4 regions of the Klebsiella sp. GFKo11 genome follow, and region 1 is predicted to be linked to each of the others. Evidence: predicted binding sites of a transcription regulator. Region 1 holds the regulator's gene; each other region holds the start of a gene.

Region 1 (3,150 bases):
TAAGTCCCTACCACATCATTAAGTTTCAAGAGGTTATTTTACTCATGGCAATCATCGGCATCTTTTTTGGCAGCGACACCGGCAACACCGAAAATATTGCAAAAATGATTCAAAAGCAGCTTGGTAAAGATGTTGCTGATGTTCGCGACATTGCCAAGAGCAGCAAAGAAGATCTGCAAGCTCACGATATTCTGCTGCTCGGCATTCCAACCTGGTACTACGGTGAAGCACAGTGTGACTGGGATGATTTCTTCCCGACGCTGGAAGAAGTCGATTTCGACGGCAAACTGGTCGCGCTGTTTGGCTGCGGTGATCAGGAAGACTACGCTGAATACTTCTGTGATGCGCTGGGTACCATTCGCGACATCATCGAACCGCGCGGCGCCACTATCGTTGGTCACTGGCCGACTGCTGGATATCATTTCGAAGCATCTAAAGGTCTGGCAGATGATGACCACTTCGTGGGTCTGGCCATCGACGAAGACCGTCAGCCAGAACTGACTAACGAACGCGTGGAAAAATGGGTAAAACAGATTTCTGAAGAGCTGCACCTCGAAGAAATCAAGAATGCCTGAGTCTAAACGGCGTTATCGTCAGATTTCGCCGAATTAATAGATAAAAGCAATCAAAGTTATAGCTACAAGTTTTTAACTTTTAATCACATATCTGTACAATGTCCTCTGATTTAACGAGGTCACGTGAAGCACTTTGTAGCCAGTGCCTCGTTTTTGACAGCATACAAGGCCCGATGCTTGCAGTTTTCATTTCACCATGGCAGTTCTATAATGAGACGCATTACATCGGGTGATTCTCTGTATTACTTCCGCTGATGGAAGTAGATCGTTTAGCAACAGGACAGATTCCGCATGACTGACAACAATACCGCATTAAAGAAGGCTGGCCTGAAAGTAACACTTCCACGATTAAAAATCCTGGAAGTCCTGCAGGAACCGGATAACCATCATGTCAGTGCGGAAGACTTATATAAACGCCTGATTGATATGGGTGAAGAGATTGGCCTGGCCACCGTCTACCGCGTACTGAACCAGTTCGACGACGCCGGCATCGTCACTCGTCATAATTTCGAAGGTGGTAAATCCGTTTTCGAACTGACGCAGCAGCATCATCATGATCACCTGATTTGCCTCGATTGCGGCAAAGTGATCGAATTTAGCGATGACTCAATTGAAGCTCGTCAGCGTGAGATTGCCTCCCGACACGGTATTCGCCTCACCAACCACAGCCTGTACCTGTACGGTCACTGTGCAGAAGGCGATTGCCGCGAAGATGAACATGCCCACGACGCGGTGGAAAAGTAATTCCCCGTTGCGTAAGCAGCAAAAAGCCAACCTGATGGTTGGCTTTTTTTATGGCTACGAAAAGTAAAAATCAGGGTTTCGTGTTGTTGCTACGAATCTCTTTCCAAATCTGGTCACAGCGCGACTGTACAGCCTGATCGTTACCGGTTTTACGCGCCTGGATACATTGCTGGTAATCCAGTACTCGCACGCTTTCCTGGGTGGCGAACTGCTGATGCTGCTTCTCTTGCTTCAGAACGTCTAATACGCTCTGGCAGGCTTCGACTTTATCTGGGTTACCTTCAGCAGTATTAATACAGGCGCTGTAGGCATCTTTTAACTTTGAATCCTCTTTCGGCGCTGGCGACTGCGTGCAGGCAACCAGACCTGCCGCCATAATAGCGACAAGCAATAGCTTCTTCATAATCGACCTCGGGAAATTGCGGCAGGCTCATGCCCGCCGCACTGGCATCAGAAAATGGTGAATGGAGCAATAACCATGAACTTCACGTCGCGCTCATCCTGGAAGATGTTGCCGTAGCCGCCGCTCCAGCTTGGGATATCGGAGTGGTTGTCGTATTGAGTAAAGTGCAGTTTAAACAGCGTACCCTTCGCACGTCCTTCCTGTACGGTGTACATCGCATCCAGGCTGTAGGCTGACTCTTCCAGACGTTTGTCAGGGTTGTAGTAAGCATCAGGAGAAGACATTTTTCCTGGTTTTGCATCCCATGCATAAACGTAGGACGCGCCGAAGGCCCAACCCGGCATATTCCAGTTCTTCATGTCATACATCGCCCCGAAGAACACCGCTTTTTCACCGTTGGCGTTGAAGTCAGAGCGGTTATCCCACCAGACATCGAGACGACCGTTAGATGAGGCGTAAGTCGGCGTCATACGTTGCAGGAAGTAGCCCTGCTGACCATCGGCTTTAACCCAGGTTCCTTCCAGGCGCAGGTCGAGAACATCGGCAACTTTATAGCCAAAGGTCAATGCCTGCAGCCAGGCGGTACCATCATAAATATCGTTCGCCCCGCCGTTACTGACTTTATCGCGAGTACCGTAGAACTGGTAGCTGGTGTTTAGCGGCGTGCCTGCGATATCAAATTTGTAGCTGGCCTTAGCGAAATACTGGTCGATGTAACCCTGTGCCTGGCCAAATGCGGCTTCCAGCACGAGGTCATTTTTAAAATCATACTTGGCGCCGAGAGAGTGGAGATAATCAACCTTGGTTTTCTTATCGTTCTGGTAGAACTCGTCCATTTCAATGTGCCACGGTGCTTTATATTCGTTTGTCCACATATAGGAGAAACTCAGCGCGCCCGTATCACCATAATCAAAGTTGGCACCGGCTTCAGCACCCTGGTAAGTACCCGGCATAAAGCTCCAGTGCGGAGCCAGCAATGTTTGACCGGTAGGCTGGATATAGCCTGCACGTGCCCATGCCGGGCCAAATTTAAATTTGGCGGCTGCTTTGTACAGACTGATCCCGCTCTTATCACCGGAATAGTCTTCATCGTAAGTTTTATTGCGCGAGGAGAAAGCGATTTCGTTCGGGTGGCCGCTGTCACTGCTTTCGCCCATTTCGATGGCGGTAAAGGCGGCAACATCAATACCGAACATGTCGGCAGCATAGCCAGACTGGAAATCCAGGTTGGCGTTCCAGGTGGAGTGAGAAAGGTTAGTTTTGTATTTGTCACCGTCGGTCACATCTTTACGGTCACGCTCACGCTGCCAATAATAGATGCCGCCGGTTAACGTTGAATCATCAATGAACCCTTCTGCTTTCGCATCCGGTACCATTGCAAAACCTGACAGTGCTGTCACACCGGCGATAGCCAGCGCCAGCGTACTA
Region 2 (3,150 bases), 180 kb from region 1:
CAGTGGTGCGCACTTCTGCCCAGTCGTAGCGCCCCGAAACCAGCAGCTCCCAATTCTGCCAGCTCAGCTGATCCTGGAGGTAAATTCCCGCCTGGTCGAGATTTTGTTGCTCATCGCTGGCGGTGCTGAAGGTGCTTTCATCAACGCTAACGCCGTAAGAGGGACTGCGCCAGTCGATATCGTACTGTGAACCACCGGCGCGGCCGAGGTACTGTTTATCTTTACTGGTTTTGTAATCCAGACCACCAATCACCGTATGTGCCACCTGGCCGCTGGCAAACTGCGCCTCAAGCTGGTTATCGATACCAAACTCATCGGTCTGGCGCTCTTCATGTTGGGCGCGGCGCGAGAGCACCGAGCTGTTGGCGGCGCTGGTGGTGTACACCAGATAACGATATTTCTGTTTGATGGTGGCATAACGGGCGTTCTGCCGCAGGGTGAAGGTATCGTTTAACTGGTGCTCGAATTCATAACCAATCATCGTTTGTTCGCGCCACGACTGATTGTAGTTAGGGTCGCTGACGTTAAAATCGCGCGGAATATAGCTGCTATCGACGCTTTCCACGGTGCCGTAGCGCGGCAGGAAGTTACGGTAACCGGCATCCGGGTCTTTCTGATAGCTGGTTAACAGGGTAAAGCGGGTGGCGTCGTTAGGATACCAGGTCAGTGCCGGGGCAATGGCCATCCGCGTCTCTTTGTAGTCATCTATCTGATTATTCTGGGTGCGGGCGATCCCGTTCAGGCGATAGAGCAGGTGGCCGTCATCGCTCAGCGGGCCGCCAAAGTCGAAAGCCCCTTCGGCAAGGTTGTTATTGCCGGTACGGAACTGCACTTCATGAATCGGCTGGCTGGTGGGGCGTTTGCTGGTCATGCTGATAAGCCCGCCGGGGTTAACCTGGCCAAACAGCACCGAGGCCGGGCCTCGCACCAGCTCAACGCGCTCCAATAGCCACGGGTCGAAAGTCCCGGTCTGCGAGGAGGCGGTGGCCCCGTAGCTCAGGCCATCGAGGAATTTGGGCACGTAGCTAAAGCCGCGCACGAAAACTTCGTCGTTGCGGTTCGAGGCACCGCGATATTCGGTAAAGACGCCCGCGCTATAGCGCAGCGCCTGGGAAACCGAGGTGACATCCAGCGCCTGCATTTGATCGCGAGTGACCACCGACACCGACTGCGGCGTCTTGACGATCTCTGCGGCAGTCTTCGTTGCCGACAGCGTCTTTGTCGCGACAATTCCCTTTAGCGGCGCTGTTGGATCTTCGCCGCTGCCTGCGGTGACAACGATCGTTTCCTCCGCCGCCAGCGCCTGCCCGCCGAAGGTGGATACCGCGAAGCTCGCGGCCCAGAGTGCTGTTATCTTATTATATTTAAACATTTTTATGATTTTTCCTTGGTTAAATCGCCATCAAAAAACCGCCATCTTCGAGATGAATTGCCCAGCGGCTGTCATTAACGGCGTCAATGTTATTGCAAATAGTTATTATTTGCATTAGCGTTATTAACAAATTTTTACAAGGAAATATCGGGCAATGAAGACGGCGTGGAGCGGCCTGCTAATTGGCATGAGTGCCTTACCGGCAGCGGCGATGAACTGTGAATCACCTTCGTTACAAGGTGAACTGCAGGGGAAGTTTGATGCCAGCGGCGAGGTCTGTTTTGACCTGCCAAAGCTGGGCGAGAACTATGTTGCGGCGACTCTTTCCGGCGTCACCGATGCCCGACTGCTGGATGAGAACAATCGTCGCCTGCGCACGCTATTGGCAGGCGGCCCGGCAGATGGAGAACAAACTTTGCTATTTTCTCTGCCGGTAAACCGCGCCTCCTCACTGGTGCTGCACGGTGAAGAGGGCGCGCGCTGGCGTTTTCAATGGCAGATGCGAGAAACCACCGCGCTGGCAAAAAACCAGGCACTGGATCCGGTCAGCCCGCGCCTGCAGCAGCTCAAGCGCGAGCTGGCGGCGGGAGGTTCAACGGCGAATTTCTGGCAGGAGCGTGAACTGGAAGGGACTCCCATGGTGGAACCGGTGGACGTCAGCCATAAGCGAGTGACTTTCCTTTGGCGCGGGGCGAGCCAGAACGTGTTTATTCTGGGTTCTCCGGCGGGAGATCACGATCCGCTGTTTCGCCTAGGCGACTCCGATGTTTGGTTTCGCAGCTACGTGGTGCCCGCCGATACCCTAATGCAGTATAAGCTCGCCCCGGATGTGCCGCAGATTGCGGGCAGCGCGCGGGATCAGCGGCGGGCGATCCTGGTCAGCGCCCAGGCAGATCCGCTCAACCCCAACAGCGTCAACACCGCCCAGGATCGCTGGAGTCGCTACTCTTTGCTGGCGCTTAATCCTGCACGTTTTTGCTCGGCGCAGCGTATGACGCAACCGCTGCGCTACGGAACCTTAACCCGTCATCAGCTACGTAGCGACTTCCTGCAAAATACACGTGAAGTGATGCTTTACCGCCCGCGTCTGCCGCAGCCCGCACGCTGGACCTTAATGCTGTTCGATGGAAAGACTTATCAGGACGAATATCACTTTGCCAACGTACTGGATTCCCTGATCGCCAGCCATGTACTGCCGCCGATTAACGTAGTGTTTATCGATAGCCTTGATCATCCGCGACGGGCAAAAGAGCTGCCGCCAAATCCGCATTTTGCTGATTTTATGGCTCATGAACTGCTGCCGTGGCTGAACCGGCAGGGGCTCAACCTGACCCGGCAAAAAACCGTGGTCGCAGGTTCCAGCTACGGCGGGCTGGCCGCATCCTGGGTGGCGCTGCGCTATCCGCGGCAGTTTGGCAACGTGCTGAGCTTGTCCGGGTCGTACTGGTGGGCACCGAAAGGAGAAGAGGCCAGTTGGCTAACGCGGCAGTACCAGCAATCGCCGCGCTATCCGGTGCGTTTCTGGCTACAGGCGGGTAAATTCGAAACCAGCGGGCCGGACGGCGGCATTTATGCCAATACCCTCGAATTTGAGCAGGTACTGAGAGAGAAGGGCTATGCGGTGAGCTTCCACCCCTCCTCCAGCGGTCACGATTACGCCGCCTGGTGCGAGGCGCTGGTCAACGGTATGCGTGACTTTACTGGCTTAGCGCTCAAGGGAAAACCAGCGACGCCAGACCCAACGCAACACCACATACTCAATAGCGCCCAGCGCTAAG
Region 3 (3,150 bases), 2.8 Mb from region 1:
CATCCGGGCGGATCGCGGCGATTTGCTCCGGCTGGTTGGCTAAAATCAGTGATTCAAACCCGCCCCAGGAGTAGGCCATGCTGAACAAGCTGAAGTGATCCAGATAGGCGGAAAGCTCGGCGTCGGTCAGGCGTTTATTGAGCACAAAAGAGAACAGGCCGCTGCTGCCGGTGAAGTCGCGTTTCCAGAACTCATGCCCTTTGCTGCCGGGCAACGCCGGGTGATTGACGTGCGCCACCTGCGGGTGCTGCGCCAGCCACTCGGCGATGTGCAGGCTGCTTTCATGGTGCTGACGCAGGCGTACACCTAAAGTGCGCAGGCCGCGGCTGGTCATATAGGCGGTATCGGCGTCCAGCATTTGCCCCATCAGGTAGGCATTTTCGCGCAGTTGCGCCCAACAGCGCTCATTGGATACCGCAGTGCCGACCATCCCGTCGGAATGGCCAATCAGGTATTTGGTTCCGGCCTGAATGGAAATATCGATGCCGAAATCCAGCGCTTTAAACAGTATGCCCGCCGCCCAGGTGTTGTCGATCATGATGATGGCTTCGGGGGAGACGCTGCGAACCGCCGCAACGATTGCCGGAACATCATGAACTTCCATGGTGATGGAGCCGGGGGATTCCAGAAATACCACTCGGGTGTTGGGCTGCACCAGGCGAGCGATATCGCTACCGATTAATGGGTCAAACCAACTGGTGCTTACGCCAAGTTTGGCGAGGATTTTAGTGCAAAAATCTTGGGTCGGTTCGTAGGCTGTATTGGTCATCAGAACATGGTCGCCCTGCTCGACAAAGGCCAGGATGCTATTGGCGACCGCCGCTGCGCCGCAGGGGAAAAGGGCGCAGCCTGCACCTCCCTCCAGCTCGCACATCGCTTCTTGCAGGGAAAAGTGGGTCAGGGTGCCGCGACGACCGTAAAACAGCTCGCCTTTGGCCCTGTTACGGGTGGCCTGTTTTTTGGCTTCGACGGTTTCGAAAACCAGCGATGACGCGCGCTGAATCACGCTGTTTACCGAGCCCTGAGTATACTTTTGACGGCGGCCAGCGTGGACCAGCGCAGTATCAAGATGTTTATCAGTCATGTTCAGATAACCTGTTTTTATACGTCTGGACGTCTAAACTAACATGAATACTTATTTGTGTACCGGGCATCGACGGATACAGGTAAAAATTTTCCTAAAGCCGGAGCCAGCAACTTTTTTACTGCGTAAGCGCAAGGAAAATAAACGTGATTTGCTGCACAGTGTAAATACTAATGAGAACCACTATCAATTCGATGTCGTTTTGATATTATTGTGCGCAGATTTTGTGATTTACGTCCTGGAGATACAGTGTGGGTAATAATTTGATGCAGGCGGATCTCTCCGTTTGGGGTATGTATCATCATGCCGATATTGTCGTTAAGGTAGTGATGATTGGCCTGATTCTGGCGTCGGTCGTCACATGGGCTATCTTTTTCGGCAAAGGCGCAGAGACCCTGGCCAGCAAACGCCGCCTCAAGCGCGAACAGCAGCAGGTTGCTGAAGCACGCTCTCTCGACCAGGCCAACGATATCGCTAGCGCTTTCCATGCGAAAAGCCTGACTTCGCAACTGCTCAATGAAGCGCAGAACGAGCTGGAGCTTTCCGCAGGCGTGGAAGATAACGAAGGCATTAAAGAACGTACCGGTTTCCGCCTTGAGCGTCGCGTGGCGCAGGTCGGTCGCTATATGGGGCGTGGTAATGGCTATCTGGCGACTATCGGTGCAATCTCCCCGTTCGTCGGCCTGTTTGGTACCGTCTGGGGCATCATGAACAGCTTTATCGGTATTGCCCAGACGCAAACCACTAACCTGGCGGTTGTTGCTCCAGGCATCGCGGAAGCGCTGCTGGCGACGGCGATAGGCCTCTTCGCCGCGATCCCGGCTGTTGTCATCTACAACATCTTCGCCCGTATGATTGCCAGCTACAAAGCTTCTCTTGGCGATGTTGCGGCTCAAGTATTGTTGCTGCAAAGCCGTGACCTCGACCTGAGCGCCAGCGGCGTTAAGTCGGTCCGTACCGCACAGAAATTACGCGTAGGTTGATGCTTTATGGCAATGCATTTTAACGAAAACCTCGATGATAACGGCGAAATGCATGACATCAACGTGACGCCGTTTATCGACGTCATGCTGGTGCTGCTGATCATCTTTATGGTGGCGGCTCCGCTCGCTACCGTAGACGTGAAGGTGAATCTCCCGGCGTCTTCCAGCCAGCCGCAGCCGCGTCCTGAAAAGCCTATTTATCTGTCGGTGAAAGCGGATAAAACCATGTTCCTCGGTAATGACCCGATCACTGAAGAGAGCATGATTACGTCGCTGGATGTTCTGACTGAAGGCAAGAAAGACACGACGGTCTTCTTCCGCGCGGATAAAACCGTGGATTACGAGACGATGATGAAAGTTATGGATACTTTGCATCAGGCGGGCTATCTGAAGATTGGTCTGGTGGGCGAAGAAACCGTAAAAGCAAAATAACCCCCTCTCCAGTGCATCTCCCCCAGGCTGGCCTCATGCCAGCCTTTTTTACGCCCATCTGATAGTTGTTCTGTTGGTAAGCTGTTGCTATAACGTTGCTCTGTTGCGATATAATACCGTTCGTTTTTGATAACTTACGGGATCTTATGGAACGCTTTCTGGAAAACGCTATGTATGCCTCGCGCTGGCTGCTGGCACCGGTTTATTTTGGCCTTTCGCTTGGGCTGATTGCGCTGACGATCAAATTTTTTCAGGAGATCTTCCACATACTGCCGCATATTTTCAGCGTCAGTGAGTCGGATATGATTCTGACCCTGCTGTCGTTGGTGGATATGACCCTGGTGGGCGGTCTGCTGGTGATGGTCATGTTCTCCGGCTATGAAAATTTTGTCTCGCAACTGGATATCAACGAGGGCAAAGAAAAGCTCAGTTGGCTGGGTAAAATGGACGCTACCTCACTGAAAAATAAGGTTGCTGCCTCCATTGTGGCGATCTCTTCCATTCACCTGCTGCGGGTGTTTATGGATGCAAAAAACGTCCCCGATAATAAGCTAATGTGGTACGTCATTATCCACCTGACGTTCGTGCTGTCGGCCTTTGTAATGGGCTATCTCGATCGTCTGACGAAAGTTAAACACTGAAACTGATGGC
Region 4 (3,150 bases), 2.8 Mb from region 1:
TGTGCTTTATTAAAAGGGATAGTTTTTTTGGCGTTAAAGCGGAATGAATGATAGTACGCATAAAATCCGTTTCTTTTAATAAAGGAGACCAGGAAAGCCGGTGAATCCCCACCGGCTTGCATCAATAAAAATTTATCGATGAGAGGCTATTACTGGTAATTCAGAACGTAGTTTGCCTGAGCGTAAACGTCACCCTCGGTAGCATTTTTACCCAAAGATTCCATACGTGCGTGGAAGTCCAGATTCTGAGTTGGGTTATCATCGGAGAAACTTACAGTTACTGGATCACCTAGAGTAACAGTGTTGTAACCCGCGTCCAGGATGCGCACGCCAACGTCAGTTGCGCCGCCGTAGTTATTTTCTTTGGTGTTAGACATCAGGCTAGTGTCATTAGTATCTACGTTAGCAGAAGTGAAGGTCACATTGACTTTATCAATAGTGGTTTTTACACCCTCAGTATCAGTGCTGGTCAGAACGCAGTCCTGCAGTTTAATAGTGAAGTCCGCAGACTGAGAATACTGGCCACCGTTCAGTACGGTATCAGCAACCTGACCCAGATCTACGTCAATCTGAGAGCTTTCCGGTGTAACAGAGCAAGGTGCAGTAATTACAGTACCGGAGAAAGTGACAATGCCGTGGCCCTGATCGTCAGCGCTTGCATTAAAAGCAGTAGCAGAAAAAAGAGCGGTAGTGACAACAGCAAGCAGCGTTTTTTTAAACATGGAATATAATCCTTTATAAAGAACTCATTTAGAACAGATATAAATAATTTTTCTGGAGTTAAATATTAGAGTTTCATGAACCAATATTAACTCACGATGCAGAAATTACCATGTAACCATCTGTTACACTTGTTCTTTATAGTTAATTTTAATTTAAGGTGTGCTTAAAAAATGCTCTAAAACGTATGTATTTTAAGATTTTTCTCGATTTTATAGTGAATTTTTGTGTGAATTATCAAAAATCAATCCATTTTATGAATTCAAAGAGGTTTTTTTGACAGTAGGAACTATCCTGGATTAATATTCAAAAAGGTAAGCGGAAATATTATTAAATAATATATATAATTAAGTTCAATTCACTTAAGGTAAAATAGGATACTGTTTTTTTATTTATCATTCACAATGAATTCATATGGTGAATTGACAAGCGAAATATAATGCCCCAGATATTTGGAGCATTAATTTAGCCAATCCCCATTGTTTGCAGTATAACCAGACTTAATCCCATCACTGACATTCCGCACAATACCCCATAACTGGGGTTGCTCTGAGGATCTATCTCTTTTGCCAGCGGCATGAGTTCATCAACCGAGAGCGCAATCATTATTCCGGCGACAGCGGCCATAATTGCCCCCATGACTACCGGAGATACCAGACTGCCGAGGATAAGCCAGGCCAGCAGGCCACCGAGGATTTCCGCCATACCGGAAATTCCAGCCCAGAACACGGCTTTACTTCTGGAACCGGTGGCGGCGTATACCGGACCGGCGACCGCCAGCCCTTCAGGAATATTGTGTAGCGCGACGGCTAATGCGACCCCCATACCTAACTCAAGGTTATTGCTGGCCGTCACGAAGGTGGCGATGCCCTCCGGAAAGTTATGCAGGCTGATGCCTAACGTCAGAAGCATTGCCGTACGCCGCAGATCACGCGGGCGCGAGATACCAGGAATCATCAGGTCCTGCGGGTGGGCGTGCGGTAGCAGGCGGTCAAGAGCAAAGTAGCCCAGCAGGCCGGTAATAAACATACCGTAGCCAAGCAATGGTGACATGCCTTCGGTTCTCAGCGCGGCAGGCAACATCTCCATCAGTGAGATCAACAGCATAATCCCGGCAGCGAACCCTAAGGAAAATCCCAATAAGCGATTGGATGGCTTCTGCCCAATAACGCCGAAAATGGCACCGATAAAGGTGGCACTACCTGCTAACAGGGTCAATATAACTGGTGATGACATTATTCATCTCCTTATGATAATGATTATCATTAATAATATCTGTATTAATTGCCGATCGCGAGAGGAAGAATTAACTCTTTACCGCCTCTTACATTCAAATTTTCTGACGATCATCATCATGCTTATCAGAGTTTATCCTGCAGCAAAAGCGCGTAATGTGAATACATCAAATTCATCTGAATTAAGGATATCATCATGTCCCGTACCCGTATGCCCGCGCTGTTTTTAGGCCATGGTAGCCCGATGAACGTGCTGGAAGATAACATCTATACTCGCGCCTGGCGCCATCTGGGCGAAACGCTACCGCGGCCAAAAGCAATTGTGGTGATCTCTGCCCACTGGTTTACGCGCGGTACGGGAGTGACTGCGATGGAAGCGCCGAAGACCATTCATGATTTTGGCGGTTTCCCCCAAGCGCTATACGATACGCACTACCCGGCACCGGGTTCTCCTCACCTGGCACAGCGCCTGGTTGAGTTACTGGCGCCAGTACCGGTGACGCTGGATAAAGAGGCCTGGGGGTTCGACCACGGTTCGTGGGGCGTGCTGATTAAGATGTATCCCGATGCTGATATTCCGATGGTGCAGTTGAGCATTGATAGCACTAAACCTGCGGCCTGGCATCTTGAAATGGGGCGCAAGCTGGCACAACTTCGTGATGAGGGCATTATGCTGATAGCAAGTGGTAACGTGGTGCATAACCTGCGTACCGCGCGTTGGCATGGTGAAAGCACGCCATATCCTTGGGCTGAGTCGTTTAATGATTACGTGAAAGCGAACCTGAACTGGAAAGGACCGATTGCGGAACATCCGTTGGTGAACTATCTGGCGCATGAAGGCGGATCGCTATCCAACCCGACCGCAGACCACTTCCTGCCTCTGCTTTATGTCCTGGGGGCATGGGATGGTGAAGAACCCATTACTATTCCTGTCGAAGGGATCGAGATGGGGTCGCTCAGCATGCTGTCAGTGGTGATTGGTGCTTAAAGAAGTGATAACCCCGACAGAGTCATGCTGTCGGGGTGAGGTGTTACTCAGTGAAAACGTGCGGATAGAAACGCGACAGATCCTGGGTAATCAATGCCCGGTCTTCGCGAATACCGATCCCCGCGGGTTGATCGTTAATCAGCCAGCTACCGATGAGCGTGTAGCTATCGCCAAACTTTGGCAGCGTGTAGAACTCCTGCACGATGG

What was found. The regulator Fur, encoded in region 1, represses iron uptake genes when iron is present. The targets are predictions, from matches to a motif close to ATAATAATGAGAACNACTATCAA.
Region 2: AC07P6_RS22435 (TonB-dependent siderophore receptor) is a predicted target of Fur. The motif match lies at 1,465-1,487, and genes of this name have one in related genera.
Region 3: exbB (tol-pal system-associated acyl-CoA thioesterase) is a predicted target of Fur. The motif match lies at 1,252-1,274, and genes of this name have one in related genera.
Region 4: zupT (zinc transporter ZupT) is a predicted target of Fur. The motif match lies at 1,964-1,986, and genes of this name have one in related genera.

The regions. Positions count from the first base shown of each region.
Region 1 covers NZ_CM151369.1:4,459,359-4,462,508, forward strand. Annotated here, with positions in the region: gene fldA (flavodoxin FldA) at 45-575, shown strand; gene fur (ferric iron uptake transcriptional regulator) at 867-1,319, shown strand; gene AC07P6_RS21625 (ChiQ/YbfN family lipoprotein) at 1,390-1,722, opposite strand; gene chiP (chitoporin ChiP) at 1,770-3,150, opposite strand, start outside.
Region 2 covers NZ_CM151369.1:4,641,613-4,644,762, reverse strand. Annotated here, with positions in the region: gene AC07P6_RS22435 (TonB-dependent siderophore receptor) at 1-1,372, opposite strand, end outside; gene AC07P6_RS22430 (alpha/beta hydrolase-fold protein) at 1,527-3,149, shown strand; gene AC07P6_RS22425 (DUF1158 domain-containing protein) at 3,078-3,150, opposite strand, start outside.
Region 3 covers NZ_CM151369.1:867,812-870,961, forward strand. Annotated here, with positions in the region: gene metC (cystathionine beta-lyase) at 1-1,084, opposite strand, end outside; gene exbB (tol-pal system-associated acyl-CoA thioesterase) at 1,336-2,067, shown strand; gene exbD (TonB system transport protein ExbD) at 2,074-2,499, shown strand; gene AC07P6_RS04185 (TIGR00645 family protein) at 2,646-3,140, shown strand.
Region 4 covers NZ_CM151369.1:838,255-841,404, forward strand. Annotated here, with positions in the region: gene AC07P6_RS04030 (fimbria/pilus outer membrane usher protein) at 1-61, opposite strand, end outside; gene AC07P6_RS04035 (fimbrial-like protein) at 150-722, opposite strand; gene zupT (zinc transporter ZupT) at 1,186-1,956, opposite strand; gene ygiD (4,5-DOPA-extradiol-dioxygenase) at 2,152-2,943, shown strand; gene AC07P6_RS04050 (glutathionylspermidine synthase family protein) at 2,987-3,150, opposite strand, start outside.